3 regions of the Paenibacillus sp. MDV22-iso6 genome follow, and region 2 is predicted to be linked to each of the others. Evidence: riboswitches for the same ligand, from Rfam matches in the RefSeq annotation. Region 2 holds a riboswitch; each other region holds the start of a gene.
What was found. A riboswitch is a leader RNA that binds a small molecule or an ion and turns the genes downstream of it on or off. The one in region 2 is predicted to bind S-adenosylmethionine.

Region 1 (6,290 bases), on a different contig from region 2:
TGAGCGGCATTGTGAAACATCCCATATCCAGCCCGGTCTTCCTGTCATTCACCGGAATGACAGGGGATGCCCAGGCGGATCTCGAGCATCATGGTGGGCCTGATAAGGCAGTTTGTGTATACGATTACAGTCGTTATCCGGCGCTTGAACAACTGTTGGATCGCAAGCTGAACTGGGGAGCTTGTGGAGAAAATCTGACAGTTGAAGGCTGTATGGAGGAAGAAGTCCGGATTGGTGATGTGTATGAATTGGGGGAAGCCACGGTACAGGTCAGCCAGCCAAGACAGCCTTGCTTCAAGCTTGGTGCACGGTATGATTACAAAGAGCTGCCTGTTTATTTTCAGGATAGCGGGCATACCGGATTTTATTTTCGGGTGTTGCAAGAGGGCGAGATAACTCCTTCTGCAATATTCAGACGAATAAGCACGAACCCTGCATCAATGACCATTCTGGAAGCCAATCGAATTATGCATCAGGGGAAGCAGGATGCCGTTGCTATGCGTGCTTTGCTGGCCATTCCAACGTTAGCCGACAGCTGGAAGCAGACCTTATTGAAGCGATTGGCCAAGCTCGAAACTGCTGAACAGGATTAATTCATGCTCTCGTTTAGAGAACAGATTCGAAGATCCATTTTAATTTTAAACTACTTGGGAGAGTGACTAACATGACGATTTTAGGCGCAATTGAAGCTGGAGGAACCAAATTTGTATGTGGTATCGGTACGGAAGAAGGAGAAGTTATTGAGCGCGTAAGCTTTCCAACGACGACACCGGAAGAGACGATGGCTCAAGTAATCGCTTTTTTTGAAGGTAAAGGTATTGAAGCTTTGGGTGTAGGTTCATTTGGTCCAATTGATCCGATTGAAGGAAGCCCGACCTATGGTTACATCACAACAACACCCAAACCGCATTGGGGTCAGTATAACCTGATTGGTAAGCTCAAGGAGCACTTTGATGTACCGATGACGTTCGACACGGATGTAAACGGTGCTGCGCTTGGGGAAGCAACCTGGGGGGCTGCACAGGGCCTGGATAGCTGTCTGTATATTACTGTCGGAACGGGTATTGGTGCAGGCGCAGTTGTAGGTGGCAAAATGGTCCATGGATTGTCTCATCCAGAGATGGGACACATCATTGTACGCAGACATCCTGAAGATACGTATGAAGGGTTCTGTCCGTATCATGGGGACTGTCTCGAAGGGCTTGCCGCAGGTCCTGCCATCAATAAACGTTGGGAGCAACCGGCTTACGAACTGCCATCCGATCACAAGGCCTGGGAGATTGAAGCACATTACCTGGCGCATGCTCTGATGAATTATGTATTGATCCTCACACCTCAGAAAATTGTAATGGGTGGCGGTGTGATGAAGCAGCAGCATCTGTTCCCAATGGTTCGCAGCAAACTGCAGGAATTGCTCGCTGGATACGTTCAGCATCCTGCACTTCAGTCCGAAATTGACCAGTATGTCGTTTCACCGGGACTTGGCGATAACGCAGGACTGTGTGGTTCGCTTGCGTTGGCCAAATTGGCTTTGAACAAGTAAATAGCTTTACAAACAAGCAGTTGACTAATTTTTCCATTGTGGTAATATTATGAGCAACAGCATAGCACGGTTAATGAGGAAGCACCTCTCTTGCATGGATTTTGCAGGAGAGGTGTTTTTTTGTGCTGCTTAATTTAGCACAATACAGACTGTGTCGAGCTGAACTATTGAAGGAGGGACATGATATGGAAGTCATTTTCATGAACAGATTATCCAGAATGTCAGATCAGAATGAAGAACATGCCCAGCTGTGGATCGGTGAAGAAGAAGGAGCGTGGCATCTGGGATGGAGCCGATATGAGGAAGGAGATCGAACGGATGACATCTGGTATGCTGGCAGTTCGTGGGACGAGCTGTTACATGTTTATCGTCATCAGTTAGCCATACAGATGGGCGAAGGATATCGTCCGTTGCTGCAGGGTATGTTTCACGAAAATGATGATTTGAAGTCGCGCAGTTATGGCGGTCAACGTCTTCATTGTTACAGTGAATTATATGGCAATGAGGGGCTGTATATGGACCTATGCATATGGCGCAGGAAGAGAGCAGCGTCTGACCGGAAGGCCCCCTATTTTATTGCAACGAACCGGTTGTTACGCATGATCAGTGCATTTGTTCCACAAACCATCGATGAATTGATGCAACTGCCTGGCGTAGGAGAGAGCAAGGCTTCCGAGTACGGAGCTGAATGGTTGGAGCTTACGAATGGACTGGAACGTTCCACATCTTTTCCGCTAGAGTGGGTGTACTCGGTTCTGAAGGAACAAGAATATGAGAGCTGGTTGTACAAACAGAGAGAGCAGAAATACAAGCAGGAGCTAGACAGATTTACCACACGGAAGCAGGTACTTGAAGGGATGAAAGAAGGATATACGTTAGAGGAGATCGTGAATCGTTCCGGATTGTCCCGTCGGGAGCTAATTGAACTGTTAGAGGCACTGGATTTGGAGGGGTATGACACAGATTGTCTACTCGATGCGGAGCTTGCTGTCATGCCCGAAGAGGAGCAAGAGGCGGTATGGAGCGCCTACGAGGAGCTGGGAGATACGTTTCTGAAGCCCGTGTTACATAAGGTGTATGGAGAAGAGAAGCCTGGCGGGAGCAATCTGGAGCAGGTCTACGAAAGACTGCGCATGATTCGCATCCGGTTTCGTCGTCACACAGAGACAGAGCAGAATGCAGGCTAGATTGGAAATAGGACGTTAGTTGTCATACAATAAACTAATTATAAAAAAAGACGAAGCGTCTCCAAAAGTGGAGCCCTTCGTCTTTTGCTATTTCAAACCCAATCTTTTTTGCGGAAAATAAAGAACATGCTTAGGCCCAGCGTAACCATTAGGCCAATGACCACAAAATAACCATATTTCCAGTCCAACTCAGGCATGTTCGTGAAGTTCATCCCATAGATGCCAGTGATAACGGTCAGCGGCATGAACACCGTGGTAATGGCGGTGAACACACGCATGATTTCATTCGCCCGGTTGGCGATACTGGATTGGTAAGCTTCTCGTAAGTTCCCCATCAAGTCGCGATAAGTCTCAAAGGTTTCGGATATTTTCACAGCATTCTCATAAATGTCACTGAAATACTTTTGCAGTTGATCATCAATAAGACGCAGATCTTTTTTATTGAGTGTGTTAATGACCTCTTTCTGAGGTCCCAGCACTTTCTTCAGCCACAGAATCTCACTGCGCAACCCGATAATCTCATTCAGATGAGACTTCTTGGTGTGCATCAGAATGTCTTCTTCTAGCTTCTCGATACGCGCTTCAATTCGGTCACCTACGGTGAAATAATTATCAACAATCAAGTCAACCAGCAGATACAGCAGCTTATCCGGCGTACTGATTTCCTGTTCCCATAGGATCGGTTTCAATGTTCGCAATTCGCTGACTTTCTGTTTGGTAACACTGATAATAAAGTGTCTGCCAAGGAACAAGTTGACGGCACGTAAAAAAATCTCTTCATCATCAAAACGAATGCTATTAATAACAATAAAATAATGGCTCTCATAAATTTCAATCTTCGGACGTTGTTCTTCGTCACTCAAACAGTCTTCTACGGCCAGATCATGCATCATGAACAGCGGTTGAAGTACCGCCAAATCGTCTACGTCCGCATCAATCCAGTAAAACCCCTCCGCTGGTGGAGTCAGCGCCTGCTGAATGTCGTCCACCGGAATAAATACACCGTTATTTACCAACCGGATTTTCATTATTCATCTACTCCTTCTGCACCCGCCAAATGGGCGGATTTCATCAATATGGGCGCAAAAAGAACAGATCAGCCGGTCGGCAGCGGAGCCTGGAAGTCAGGACTGCGTTCGCTCTATAATCAAACGGAAGTAACGTCCCGCTGCCGGCATGCTGATATCAATTCTCTATGCAGTTTGTCGGAATTCGGCTGCCAGTCAGGCCTCGGGTCGCCATCCATTGAATATGTCACCTCTCACATAAGGGTTTATAACACTTGTCTAGTATACCGCTGGTACAGGGTCCTTTCAAGCGCAAAAATGTGTCGATTTCGCGCCCTGGACCAGTGTATGACAACGGATGATGAACGGTTCCGATCCTGAGGAACAGACATTGAACTACACCTTGACGTGAGGGGATTAATGTCTTAAAGTAAAAGGTGAACCACACTAGTTTTTACAATTGAATAAAGCGAAATCTTATCAAGAGTAGGTGGAGGGACTGGCCCGATGAAACCCGGCAACCGGCGGTATACCGCACGGTGCTAATTCTTGCAGCGACCAAGTGTCCAAGTGACACTGTTGTAACTGAGAGATGAGAGAGGCGCATATCTATTTACATATGACCTTTCTCGGAATCCGAGGAAGGTCTTTGTTATATGCACCGACTTCTCAGCAGTGATTTTCGCTAAGGAACTTGAGCTTGCCGCCAGCAATGTGGTTGCAATTCAGCGCCTGCAGGCAAGCTCATGGCAGCCTATAACTGCACGGATGCGAATCGTATCGAATCCGCAGTGGCTGCATCTATTTATGCACAAGGAGGAGTTAGAAACACCATGCCAATCAAAATTCCAGACACACTGCCTGCCAAGGAAGTACTTGCAGGAGAGAACATCTTTGTCATGGACGAGACATCTGCTTACCAGCAGGACATTCGTCCACTACGTATCGCTATATTAAACCTGATGCCCACAAAGGAAACGACAGAAACACAATTGCTTCGTCTGGTGGGTAACACACCAATTCAGGTAGATATCGTTCTGGTTCATCCGAAGTCTCATACGTCCAAGAATACTTCCCAGGAATATTTGGACTTGTTCTACAAAACCTTTGATGAGATTGAACACCGCCGTTTTGACGGCATGATCATTACAGGCGCTCCTGTAGAGCAAATGGACTTTGAAGACGTGAACTATTGGAAAGAAATCCAGGAGATCTTCGAATGGACCAAAACCAATGTGACTTCGACCATGCATATATGTTGGGCTTCCCAAGCGGGTTTATACCATCATTTCGGAGTTCCCAAAGTTCCATTGGATGAAAAATGTTTTGGCGTATTCTCACATACGATCAACAGATCCAATGTGCAGCTGCTGCGCGGATTTGATGAAGTATTCAACGTCCCGCATTCCCGCCATACGGAAGTGCGACGTGAAGATATTGAAAAAAATGAAAACCTTGAAATATTGGCTGAATCAGAGGAAGCGGGTATTTTCCTGGTTGCTACCAAAGACGGCAAACAGATTTTTGCAACCGGACATGCTGAGTATGACCCGCTTTCATTGAAATGGGAATATGACCGTGATGCAGCTAAAGGCATGGACATTGCGCTGCCTAGACATTATTTCCCGAATGACGATCCTTCCCGTGTTCCCCCGGCCACTTGGAGGGCACATGCAAACTTATTATTCTCTAATTGGCTCAATTACTATGTGTATCAAGAGACACCTTACGATATTGGTCCGCAAATCTAATCGACATTACAGGAGGATGCTGCAATGGAAGACAACAAGTTGAAAATCGAAAGTCGATTGGCCCAAATTGGGTCTATCAATGAACCGGTAACGGGCGCCATTAATTTTCCGATCTATCAATCCACTGCGTTTCGCCACCCAAAGCTTGGACAAAGCACGGGATTTGATTATATTCGTACGACCAATCCAACCCGTAAAGTGTTGGAAGAAGCAGCGGCAGCGTTGGAATCCGGTGATGCAGGTTTTGCTTGTAGCTCCGGCATGGCTGCTTTGCAAACGATTTTCGCTTTATTTGGACAAGGGGATCATCTGATTGTATCGCTGGATCTGTACGGCGGAACGTATCGTTTGCTTGAACGCATCCTGTCTCGATTTGGTGTGACGGCAAGTTACGTAGATACCAATGACCTGGCAGCTCTGGAAAGTATTCGTCAGCCGAATACAAAAGCGGTATTTATTGAGACACCAACCAATCCACTAATGATGATTACGGATGTGGAAGCGGTATGCTCCTGGGCCAAGAGCCATAACTTGCTGACCATTGTGGATAATACACTACTGACTCCATTCTTCCAGCGTCCAATTGAACTCGGTGCTGATATCATCATCCATAGTGCCACGAAGTATCTGGGTGGTCATAATGATGTACTTGCCGGATTAATTATTACCAAAGGGGAAGAATTGTCGGCCGAAATGGCATTCCTGCACAATTCTATTGGAGCAGTGTTGTCTCCAAGCGACTCCTATCAGCTGATGAAAGGCATGAAGACACTCGCTCTTCGCATGGAGCGGCATGAGTATA
Region 2 (6,290 bases):
TCGCTGGCACGGCTGAGAATACTTACGGCTTCTGTCACCACTTCCATGGGAGCACAGTTCAGGCCAATCGCAGCAATCTGCGGCTCGGAACCAAACAATCGTGCACATGTCTCAATCGGCGTACCTTCGCTGATTGCCGTCCCGTCTTTTAAAGAAAAAGATAACCAGGCATACGCATGAGGAAACTCCTTCAGTAAATCAACCAGCACCTGTGCTTCCTGCAACGAAGGAATCGTCTCAAACGCCAGAATATCAGCACCCGCTTCAATCAGCGCCGCCATACGCGGACGATGGAATGCAGCCAACGTCTCATCCGACACGCCGTAGTGACCGACATACTCCGATCCATCAGCTAGATAAGCGCCGTAGGGCCCAACGGATGCAGCAACCATCGGTCGTGGCCGAGCCAAGACCCCTGTCTCCAAGACATCAGACGTTTGTTGTGCCGTTCCGAATACCAGATTGCCCTCCGGTTTGACTGCCGTGTTTTCAAATCCCCCGTCCTGCACTTCTGCCCATACGTCATCTCTCGCCTGTGCAGCCAGTTCCACCGTCTTGCGAATCAGGTCCAACGCTGCTTGCTCGCCGATTCCTCTCTTGCCGAAGCCTTCCACCGTCGCCTGATAACTGGATGTAATTGCACAGTCGGCTCCTGCGCGGAAATAATCTGCATGGACCTGAACGATAACATCTGGATTCTCGAGCAATACACGAGCCGACCATAGTGGATCATCCAGATCACAGCCATGCTGCTCCAGTTCGGTTGCCAGCGCCCCATCCAGAATCATGACTGGATACTCACGCAGGATCTGTTCTATGGGATTAGTCTGTTGTACTTGCGTCATGTACTTGTCCTCTTTTCTTATTCACACGTTCTGTCAAATAATACGCTGCGTAACACACCGCGATGAATGGAACTCCGCAATACAGCGCTATTCGCTGTGTCGGGTCAAAAGCAATGCCTATACATGAAGCCAGGCACAATATAAACGAGATGATCGGTACCGCCGGGTAAAGTGGTGTGCGGTAGACCAGATCCTTGACCGCATGTCCTTCCCGGATATACTGTCTGCGGAACATGTACTGTGAAGCACTGATGCTCATCCAGACCGCAACAACAGCCAGACCTGAAATGGAGACCAATGTAATATACACGGTACCTGGCGCAATGATGCTGGACAGCAAAGCCAGACCGCCCCCAACCATACTGATCAAGAGCGCATTCAGCGGCACACCACGTTTGGTCAATTTGGCAAACCATGGAGAGATTGTCTTTTTATCGGCCAGTGACCAGAGCATTCGCGAAGATGCATACAATCCCGAATTGGCCGCAGACAAAATCGCCGTCAAAATAACAAAATTCATGATGTCCGCTGCATACGGAACACCGATTCGCTCCATGACCGCCACAAACGGACTTTCGAGTACGCTTGCATCCGACATCGGCAGCAGTGCCGAGAGGATAACAATCGTTCCGATAAAAAAGATAATTAAACGCCAGAGCGTGGTATGGATCGCTTTTGGAATCGTCTTCTCCGGATTCTCTGTTTCCCCGGCAGCAATCCCAATCAGTTCGGTACCCGAGAACGCAAAGTTTACAGCAAGCATCGTCATTAGTATCGCAGTAGCCCCATTGGGGAACCAACCAGATGCTGTAATATTGGATAGAAACGGTGCAGGTTCCGAATTTGCCATTGGAATAATACCAAACACGGCTGCGCCTCCGAGAATAATGAAGACTACAATTGTAAGGACTTTAACTGCGGAAAACCAGAACTCCGATTCCGCAAAAAATTTGACGGTCAGCGCGTTGAACAGGAAGATCATAAGCGCAAACAATGCGCTCCAGATCCAAACATTCACTGAAGGAAACCAGCGCTGCATCAACAGCCCGGCCGCTGTAAACTCGGAACCGAGGGCAACCGTCCAAGTGAGCCAATACAACCAGGCTACAGTGTATCCTGTTGCTGGTCCAATATATTTTGCCGCATAGCTATGAAACGCCCCTGTCTCTGGCATATGAACAGAAAGTTCACCTAGACAGAGCATGACCAGATAGACGACAATCGCTCCGATCAGATAAGACAGAATGGTACCGATCGGTCCTGCCTGCTGGATGGTATAACCCGAACTAAGAAAAAGACCTGTACCAATGACACCACCCAGTGAGAGCATGATTACATGACGTGCCTGCATTTTGCGCTGAAAATGCCCTGTACCTTTGTTGTTATTCATGTCTGCTCCCCTACTTCTTCATCCAGAAAACAACAAAACAAAAAGACACACTCTTCCTAAAGAGTGCGCCGTTACTGACAAATAAAAACAAACGCTCCTATCTATCAGGCTGTTCACCCGCTGGAATTAGCACAGTATCCTTCAGATCTGTTGCTGAGGTTTCTAAGGGCCAGTCCCTCCACCTCTCTGGATAAGAAAATGATTTTTTATAAAAAAAGCGATCTATCATGTTTGTGTCAACTATTAAAAAGAAACGTCTCTCTTATTCCGTCGATGATCCCTGATTTGTGATTTTAACTTTAATATCATACGTGATCGGAATTTCACTAAACGTTTCGTCCCAGTTATTTTTAATTTTCTTCCATACCCGTGGATATTTGATTCGCAGCTTATCGCCAAACCCTGCTGCATCCACCTTGTAGACATCCTGCATTTTGTGAAGCAATTGATCTACCTGTTGTTCAGCCATATGACCGAAGTCCTTCTCCAGACCATCCAGATAATGCTCAGAACCATGCGCTTCCGGAGCTGTCCAATTTTCCATAAACCAGCCGTCTGATTCAATTTGAACATGAAATGAAATATCGTCGCCCTTAACTGTGGGAATAATTTTCGATTTTATGTGTTTAATCTCGTAGGTTATAGTGCTGCCGTCTTTGTGTGTATACGTCTTAACGACTCCACCTTTCGCTTTTCCTTGTACCCAGGATAGTCCCTCCATGTCCGTCTGATTCAGACTTCCGATCCATCGGTTCGTTTTCCCGCTAAAAATGGCCGCTCCCGAAAACTTGTGTTCCCCCTCATAGGAGATGACATTTTGCAGCAAATAGCTCGACCCCGATTGCATGGTTGCATCCAATTTGGCGAGTGAGACTGGTGGCAGAATTTTATTGGTACGATACACATTGTCCACAAGTCCGGTAAGGTAGAATGAAGGAATCTCACTGGGATCGTTGGACGTCAATGCATCCAGTGCCCTGCGATCACTGACAACAACCAGACAGCTTGGCCGAATATCATTATCACGCAACACAAAATCAAGCAGTTGATCCAGTCTGAATTTCCGGGTCACCTCGGAGGACACCACGATGACTTTCAGATGATGTCCAATCAGCGGCCGGTCTCTTCTCAGAGAGAACTGACGAAATATCTGTATAACTGAATCGCCTGTTAATTGTTCGTTAAAATAGGACTTCCCTGCTCCAGGGGATCCTTGCTGGCTCTCTTCCTTGGATGATCCCTTAGGAACAATCTGAACCGTAGCTGTGATATTATTCCTTTTCGGATAGTGTCCACCCTGTTCATTCACACTCTTCTCAAATTCTGTCTCTTTGGCAACATCAATACCCAGTCCCACGTACACACTAAGATCCTCAATCTCTTTGCTGCTCCAGCATCCAGAGGTAAACAACAGCAGCATTAATCCAGGCAGCAATAGCGCTAATCTGACCTTGCGACTCATGCATACTTCCCTCCTTTTTTGCGGAGGATGCTAATCAACAGTAGGACTGTAGGCAGAATTCCAAATAGGTAAATGGATAAATTACCCACTGCATCCCCCAGTTGAAATGTTTCGTTCACATCCTTGGGAATTAAGGCGATGATATAAATTACAGGCAGCAGGATAAACATGGCGGGTAAAATTTTCTTGCTTTTGAACAACTGGGCACAGCCAACGGTAGCTGCATAGTGTGTGATCGAAAAGGTCGAGAAGATTTGCATGATCCAGATCACGAGCAGCAGCGATTCAAAACGCTCAAAGATCAATCCCTGTAGCTCAAAGCTTCTCATCAGATCCAGGGTAGGCCACGTTCGAGTTTTCATGCCTTCAATGGAAAGACTTCCGATTACCATAACTACCGTAATTAAGTAGATGCCTGTCGGAACGAGCGTACCCCACATTACCGCTTTGATCCCTTTTTGCGGGTGCTGCATATAAGCCATGATGACAAACATCACTTCATAGCCTGTATACGCAAGCAAAGTTGACTTAAGTCCCTTGAATACCGGCATAATCCCTTCTCCCAATACGGGCCTCAGGTTATTAATTTCAAACAGTTTGCTGCTAAGCAAAATGGCAATGACAAAAATGATAAGTGTGATGGGCAAAATAATCTCGAATAGACGTGCTACTGCACCCAGGCCACCTGAGTTCAAATAGATGCCCACCCACATGAAGACCATAACAATAGCCCAGACCGGTGTTCCTTCCAGCAGATAAAGTCCGGTTACTTCTGCCATAACCCGAATTTCAAATGCCGAAATGACCAGAAAATAGATAATCGCAACCGCTCCCAGTATAAAAGCAATCCATGAACCTGTTATTTCCTGAACAAACTGAAAACCCGTTTTGCCAGGAAATCGTCGGCACAGGATGACGAGCATAATGCCGATAAACGTGGCGATTAGCCCGGATATGATGATGGAGATCCAGACATCCGGTGTGTCTACTGCCTCAACCGTAGTACGCGGAAGTGTCAAAATCCCAGCGCCCAGCATGTAATTGATAATCATGACTCCGGTCTGGGTTGTCGTCAGCTTATCCGTGGGACGATTCACGTTATCACCTCTTTGCTCTGGTTTAAAATGTTTATGTTAATCTTGCTATTCATCTATTTCTTGCGATCCGGATCGGTAGGGTTCATCATGCGCGGACGCCGCCTCATCATTTTTAATGGTGCACGGATCAGCAAGTCCTTCCATTCGCTCAAGCTATACGGAACCACTGGGCTGACATAGGGAACCCCAAAGCTTTTCAGGCGCACGAGATGGCTGCAAATAAGCAGGAAGAACATAATCACCCCGAATAATCCAAGCGCCGCTGCACTGAACATGCCTGTAAAACGCAAAATTCGCAGTGTAATTCCAGCACTATAGGTAGGGATGGAAAATGAGGAGATCGCCGTTACCGCAACTACGATGACGAGAAATGGACTGACAATACCGGCCTGTACGGCTGCATCCCCGATAATGAGACCACCGACGATGCCCATCGCCGGACCGATCGGTTTGGGCAGACGGATACCAGCCTCACGCAATATTTCAATGGCTGTCTCCATAATGAGTGCTTCAATAATGGAAGGAAACGGTACACCATTTCGCGTCTCAATAATGGTCAATGCCAACTTCGTGGGAATCAGACCAGGATGAAATGAAATAAAGGAGATGTACAAGGCAGGAGCAAATAGCGCAATCATGGCTGCCAGAAAACGAAGCATGCGCAGAAATGTGCCTGGTATCCAGCGCTCATAATAATCCTCAGGAGATTGCAGCAGCATGCTGAAGGTTGCGGGCACAATTAAGGCAAACGGTGTACCATCAAGCAGTATGGCAACACGTCCCTCTAACATTCCGCTGATTACGCGGTCTGGCCTTTCCGTGTTTTGGATCTGTTGAAACGGACTCAGCTCATCGTCTTCAATTAGCTGCTCCACATAACCGGATTCCAGCATGACATCCATATCCAATCCTTCTATGCGCCTCTGGACCTCTGCCACAAGCTCAGGATCGGCAATATCCTCTATATACGCGATAGCAAGATCCTTCTTGATCCGGGTACCCACTTCAAATTTCTGAATAAACAAACTCTGATTGCTTCCGAAGCGTCGCAGTATACCTGTATTGTCACTGAGATGCTCCGTAAATCCAATTCTTGGCCCGCGAAGCAATGCTTCGGACAAGGGCTCTTCAATGTTGCGGCTTATTCCTTTGGGTGTGCCAATCATCAGTGCACCTTGCATGCCATCCACAAGGAGTGCATTTTTACCCCCAAGTACTCCCAAGGCCAGCTCCTGTAACGATTTGGTCTCCTGTATCTGGCTGACAGGCAGAAGTTGATTACTTAGATAGTTCTTAATCTGATGTATATCGGCTGGATGAAGGAAGCTCTCCTGTTGCAGTTCCGGTACACCCCTGATCATCAGAGGTGTAATCAGATGCTCATCAATCAATTGCTGGTCCACAAGACCATCAATATACATGACCGCTGCCCTTGTATTCGTGCCTCGTATTGTAAACTCTCGAATATGTACATCAGCATTCTGAGCAAAGGTCTC
Region 3 (6,290 bases), on a different contig from region 2:
GTTTTAACCTCTTCGGAATGCAGGGCTGCAGCCAGTTTTTGGATGGCATCTGCATCTTTGTTATCTTCACGGGATACGAGAATGTTTGCATAAGGGTTACCTTGCAGGTCCTCGATCAACAGCGCATCCTTCTCTGGGTTCAGATTGGCTTCCAGCGCGTAGTTGGCGTTGATGAATACCAGATCTGCTTCATCCAGTTGACGAGGCATCATGGCTGCATCCAGCTCGATGATATTCAGATTTTTCGGATTGGCTGTAATATCCTGAATCGTAGAAGTGATATTTGTGTTGTCTTTCAGCGTGATAAGTCCTTCTTTTGCAAGCAACAACAGTCCACGACCGCCGTTGGATGGGTCATTAGGAATGGCTACTTTTGCGCCGTCTTTCAACTCATCCAATGATTTGATTTTTTTGGAATAGCCAGCAAATGGCTCAACATGCACAGGTGTTACAGCAACGAGATGGAAACCACGTTCTTTGTTCTCTGTATCCAGGTAAGGTTGGTGTTGGAAAAAGTTCGCATCCAGTTGTTTATCTTCAAGCTGTTGGTTCGGTTGAACATAGTCATTGAAAGTCACGATTTGCAAGCGAATGCCTTCAGCTTCGAGTTCAGGCTTGATGCTTTCCAAAATTTCTGCATGTGGTGTAGGGGATGCTCCCACTTTCAATTCTACGGTGCGCGGTGCGCCTCCAGCATTATCAGCGCCGCTGTCGGAATCCTTGTTGTTTCCGCAAGCCGCTAGAACCGCAATCAGCATAATACTAAGTAGAGCAAAAGACCATTTTTTCATGTGTAAAACCCCTTCTCCAATAAATTTTTTTGCATTTTGCCCCAAATCGATACCGAATCAGGTAAATGCTATATATGTGTTATTTCCTGGTGAACCATTTAACCAAACGATCGCCAGCCATCTGAAGCACTTGCACCAAAATGATCATAAATACAACGGATATAATCATAATTTCATTCTGATAACGGAAGTATCCGTAGTTGATTGCCAATGTTCCCAGACCTCCACCACCAACCATCCCCGCCATCGCCGTGTAGGAAACTAAGGTAACGATTGTAATGGTGATACCAGCTATCAGACCCGGCAATGCCTCTGGCAGAAGCACACGCCGTACAATCTGTCCGGTTGAAGCTCCCATCGCCTGTGCGGCTTCAATGACGCCACGATCCACTTCACGCAGTGTAGTTTCCACCAACCGGGCAAAGTATGGAGCTGCGGCAATGACGAGTGGTGGTATAACGCCCAGTACTCCTGTAGCAGTGCCAACCAGTGAACGCGTAAACGGAATGAGTGCAACAATCAAAATGATAAATGGCACTGATCGCAGAATATTTACAATAAACGATAGTATCGTGTACACCACTTGAGATTGAATCGAAGTCGACCTTGCCGTCATAAACAGCAATACGCCTAGCGGCAAACCAATGATTATCGTGAATAGGCCCGATGCTCCGAGGATTTGCAGTGTTTCAATTGAAGCCTTACCGATTTCTTCCCAACGCACTGTTGAAAAATCCATTTAACGAAGCACCTCCACATCAAGTCCCTGATCCACTAATTCTTTAATGGTGAGATTGATCTCATCTGACTGCCCCTCAAACCGAACGGTCAGCTGTCCATAGGGAACTTGTTTGATCGTTGAAATGGTGCCTTGCAAAATGGCGAAATCCACTCCTGTTTTACGAACCGTTCTGGACAAAATCGCCTCATAGGTTTTATTGCCCAAGAAGGATATTTTCACAAGCTTAGAAGATCCATCCTTCTGTAATGAGACATCTGCACTCGCCAGAGCGGTCTCTTCTAATGCAATTCCCACCTCATGGTCCCGCATCATAAAGTCACGCGTAATGGCATGCTGCGGCTTGAGAAATACTTCCGTCACTGGCCCTTGCTCCACGATGCCTCCCTGATGGATAACCGCCACCTGATCACAGATATTCTGGATCACGTGCATCTCATGGGTGATTAGAACAATCGTGAGGTTATACTTTTCATTGATATCCAGCAATAACTTCAGAATCGAATCAGTTGTCTGGGGATCAAGTGCCGATGTGGCCTCATCACACAGCAGCACGTTCGGATCACTCGCGAGCGCTCTCGCAATACCTACCCTTTGCTTCTGTCCGCCTGACAGCTGGGCCGGATATTTATTGCTGTGGTCCTCCAGTCCAACCAATGCGAGCATTTCCTTCACTTTTCGATCAATTGCAGCCTTGGGCGTATTAACGAGCTTTAAAGGAAAAGCCACATTGTCATATACCGTAGCTGAGGATAACAGATTAAAGTGTTGAAAAATCATGCCGATCTTACGCCGTTGTTGTTGCAAATCGGACTTATTGAGATCGGTTAGGTTGATTCCATCAACCCAAACCTCGCCTGCCGTGGGGCGTTCGAGCAAATTGATACAACGGATCAATGTACTCTTGCCTGCACCGGAATGACCGATAACTCCGAATATTTCACCCTTGCGGATATTCAAATTTAGTTCCGATAAGGCCGTCGTACTTTTTGAACCTTTACCGTACTTCTTGGTTAAACCTTTTAATTCAATCAAAATTACTGCTCCTTCCCACTGCCTACATGTATCTTTACCCGAATGAAAGGAAAACTCCCCTTCATCGTACAAAAAAAGAGCCCCTTTTGCAGAAACAAAAAGGGCTCTTCACGTGAAAGATTATACCTTCTCATCTGCCAAAATCGTGCCTTGCACCATTTTGTAGGAATTAGCACCTAACATCTATAAAGTATGACACAGCTGTCATGCAGTTATAAATCGGTTGCCGGGCTTCATCGGGCCTGTCCCTCCGCCGCTCTCGATAAGAAATATTTAATTTATAAGTTCAGTAGTAGTTATAATGTTAATGTCATAAATGTTAATTCCATCTAACTGTCGATCAGGAACTCAGTATAATCCAAGTATTCCGATTTGTCAAAGGCAAATATTACTATCCAATCAGTTCGTCGGTTGATTCACTACCTGCTTATGCCACTTCTCGTTGATGTAGCCATACGCTGCTTTTAACGTCTCACATACCATATCCACACCCTGCCGGAGTTCCAAAAGATGCTGATCCAGGTCTTCCAGCTTCACTTTCCCTTGCAAAGTCTGGTGCAGCTGCCACAGATCATCCTGCATTTCGGAATTCATGTAATGAATCTCCATGTTTCGCCGCTTGCGCAATTTGCTCATTGGCTCACGGTAAGAGTCCTTGATCCGAATTAGTTCGTTAGCAAGAACATAATGCAGCTTATCATATCCGAACTGTCTTAATACGGTGAAATAAGAATAATGCGTTTTAACATTGGTTGTGTTCAGCTCAAATATTTCATTCAACACTGTACCTAACTTATCCAGAATGGCAAAACATCGGATGAAGCCATCCTTATAGAAATAGACGTAACGGGCATACTCTGCTTTTTCTGGTAATGTCATATCGTCCGTAGAGCCCGCTTTGACTTTCTGACGGAAATGGGAAGCTGCAAAACAGCTTTGCTCCAATTCATCCAGCGAAGAGATCAATCCCTGGGTCCATATATACAGTTTACGAAAATCATGGGTAGGATCATGGTCCACATGCATCTGTCGCTGAAATAGCTCAAGCGTATCCGCCATCGCTTCCATCGCGTCCTTTAGTATGCCTTCGTTCTTACGCGGCTTTTCACCCAGCAACGTTCGCAGCATATATAGCCTCCTCTTTCCACTCTGCAGATCATCAAATTAATAATAATTCATCATATTAAACAAAATCGGAATCAGAGTAAACGTATGACCGCTGCTTACAATAGGGTGCCCTGACACGCCTGACATCAAACAAAGTTCACCTGTCCAATGATGTACATCATCGGATGGTGAACTTCACTGGATTATCCCTGAACTACAATAATTCGGATATATCAGAACCGATTAACGGGCCGATGCAACTTGTACACCAGGAAACTCATATAGGTTAATACACCGAACAAAATAGCAATATCAAGCATATGCGCCAGCGCCACGAACATATACACTTCCGGACGATTCATCGTGAGCATCAGTCCAAAACCAATGACCACTTGCAACAAAACCAGCACAACAGAAATGACGCCAAGTGCTCTTAATTCCGTGTTATCCGGATGTTTGCGATACGCAAAATGACCGAGGATTGCAATGACGATTACTAATGAAACAGCTGCCACCCGGTGAGCAAAAGCAACAGCTACGCCTCCCGAGAGCTCAGGAATAATCTGCCCGTTACAGAGCGGAAAACCTGAACAGCCTCCAGCAGAATCCGTATGGCTCACAAATGCTCCAGTATATACCACGAGGTACGTATAGATTGTGGAAAACCACACCAGATTTCGGAACCCTTTGCTGACTCGCGGATATCGATTCAATCGTTCCAATCCACCATGGCGAGCTTCCTGCCGAATACCAAGCGCCATCATTAAGGAGCTAGCAAAAGCAATTAAGGCAAATCCGAAATGCAGTGCCATGACTGCGGAAGATTGGGAGAATACGACGGCAAAAGCACCCATGATTCCCTGGACAATAACAAATATCAGCGTTAACAATGAAAACAATTGCAGATCACGGCGTGATTTGCCAAAACGCAAAAATGCTACAAAAGAGGCTATGGACAAAAGCCCTGCCAGTGCGCTGACGGCGCGGTGGGAAAATTCAATAAGTGAGGCAACAGTATGTGCAGGCACAAGTTTTCCGTTACATAAAGGCCATTCTGCGCCGCAACCGAGGCCCGATTCCGTTCGGGTCACAACGCCTCCGCCAAATGTGGCCAGAAACATGACAAGACAGGTTAATACGGTTAACCATTTAAACAAGGTTAAGTGTTTCAATTTTTTCTCACCCGCTGTTGGTTTAAGATGGCGAAGAACTACATCCTCCGCTTGATTCGATACTTTGACACTTATTTCACAACTAAATTCATTATACCGGATAAATGTGTCATTGACGCCGCGCTTTGTGACAAAATGTTAACGTCTGTCGAGAAGTTGACCCGCAGGTCATCGGTAAATATGTACATTATTACAACGTTAGTTTCTCCCGAAAACTCGGAAAATACAAACGCCACTTCCCTATTTCAAGAGAAATGGCGTTCCTTTAATTATAACCTTTAACATGGTAAACCTGTCATGCTTTATTTATGAATCGTGTTATACACCTCAACTGCACGCTGCAGGAATTGCTCAATCTCTTCTCTCGACTTGCGCAGTTTGTTCACATAACGAACAAGTTCCCGGCCATCTGTGTAAGCTACAAAGCTGGGGATGCCGAGGATATTTTTCTCTTCGCTCACTGTACCCACCTGATCTACGTCGACCTCAACCAACTTCAGTTCACGAGCAAACTTTTCTTCAACTTCAGGCATAAACGGATCGATGTACTTGCAATCACCACACCAATCTGCCTTAAATACAGCTACAGTCAAACGCGGAGATTGGATTGCCACATCAAATTCCGGTTTCGATGTAATCTTTTCCATTACAACATCTTCCTTTCTATACCTTGTCTTATCCTCTAAGTGAAGCAAATTGCGGAGTGGAAGTCAAATATTCGGCGCATACTGACATCAACAGCTTCTTAAACTAAAAGCGTAATCAGAATATCAGGAAAGGAGGTCATGTCATGACTTCCGTTAAATCGGATTCCTCCGAGTCTGCCCATCATGGGTCAATATTACAGATGGTTCGATCCATCCCCGGTGCGGCCCGGGAAGTGTGGAGGGGCAAACAGGCGGCTTGGCAGGCTTCTGCACAGCTTCGTCATCCCTTGCGTGATATGGCTTGGGACTCTGACATGGCTGCTACCTTACAAGCTGAAGTGGAGCGCTTGTTGCCTGGAAACGAGAGTTCTTTTGCCCGAAATACGCTCAGTGCACTGGTCTGTGAAGAGGACTGCATCATTCTGGAAGAAATCAAGACATTAACGCAAGAAAACAACCGGAGTAACATCACTCGCACAGCAGCATACCTGGAATGTTACGAACAGTATCCAGAGCTGCATTGGGCCCTGCTTGCCCATATGGTATCCCGCAACGGAGGATATCACATGACCGATCTTCAAAGTGACCTTATGCATAATCTGCAAAATCAAACAGACCGTGAGCACATGTATCGACTACTGGAGCGATGTAATGCCCTCATTTTCCAAGATGCTTATCCCCAGCTTCTGTTATATATGAACAGCCGCCGGATCGGCCGGAGCTGTTTTCATTTGTTGTCCCATTTTCATGTATCGGCGTTCATGACACCGTTCTGGGAACGATTTTGGCTGGAGCGATG

Region 1: it holds a riboswitch for S-adenosylmethionine, as region 2 does, so the genes downstream of both, metA (homoserine O-acetyltransferase MetA) here and mmuP (S-methylmethionine permease) in region 2, are expected to answer to the same signal.
Region 3: it holds a riboswitch for S-adenosylmethionine, as region 2 does, so the genes downstream of both, AC4PM4_RS26375 (methionine ABC transporter ATP-binding protein) here and mmuP (S-methylmethionine permease) in region 2, are expected to answer to the same signal.

The regions. Positions count from the first base shown of each region.
Region 1 is NZ_JBZVDZ010000006.1:289,128-295,417, forward strand. Features, by position in the region: gene AC4PM4_RS18715 (MOSC domain-containing protein) at 1-593, shown strand, start outside; gene AC4PM4_RS18720 (ROK family protein) at 665-1,543, shown strand; gene AC4PM4_RS18725 (HRDC domain-containing protein) at 1,729-2,730, shown strand; gene corA (magnesium/cobalt transporter CorA) at 2,823-3,758, opposite strand; SAM riboswitch class I at 4,212-4,336, shown strand; gene metA (homoserine O-acetyltransferase MetA) at 4,571-5,488, shown strand; gene AC4PM4_RS18740 (aminotransferase class I/II-fold pyridoxal phosphate-dependent enzyme) at 5,513-6,290, shown strand, end outside.
Region 2 is NZ_JBZVDZ010000010.1:186,568-192,857, forward strand. Features, by position in the region: gene mmuM (homocysteine S-methyltransferase) at 1-845, opposite strand, end outside; gene mmuP (S-methylmethionine permease) at 823-2,235, opposite strand; SAM riboswitch class I at 2,330-2,432, opposite strand; gene AC4PM4_RS25770 (Ger(x)C family spore germination protein) at 2,498-3,697, opposite strand; gene AC4PM4_RS25775 (GerAB/ArcD/ProY family transporter) at 3,694-4,794, opposite strand; gene AC4PM4_RS25780 (spore germination protein) at 4,848-6,290, opposite strand, start outside.
Region 3 is NZ_JBZVDZ010000011.1:113,481-119,770, forward strand. Features, by position in the region: gene AC4PM4_RS26365 (MetQ/NlpA family ABC transporter substrate-binding protein) at 1-791, opposite strand, end outside; gene AC4PM4_RS26370 (methionine ABC transporter permease) at 871-1,530, opposite strand; gene AC4PM4_RS26375 (methionine ABC transporter ATP-binding protein) at 1,531-2,565, opposite strand; SAM riboswitch class I at 2,693-2,834, opposite strand; gene AC4PM4_RS26380 (Cthe_2314 family HEPN domain-containing protein) at 2,965-3,693, opposite strand; gene AC4PM4_RS26385 (COX15/CtaA family protein) at 3,906-4,829, opposite strand; gene AC4PM4_RS26390 (thioredoxin family protein) at 5,147-5,491, opposite strand; gene AC4PM4_RS26395 (DUF2515 family protein) at 5,635-6,290, shown strand, end outside.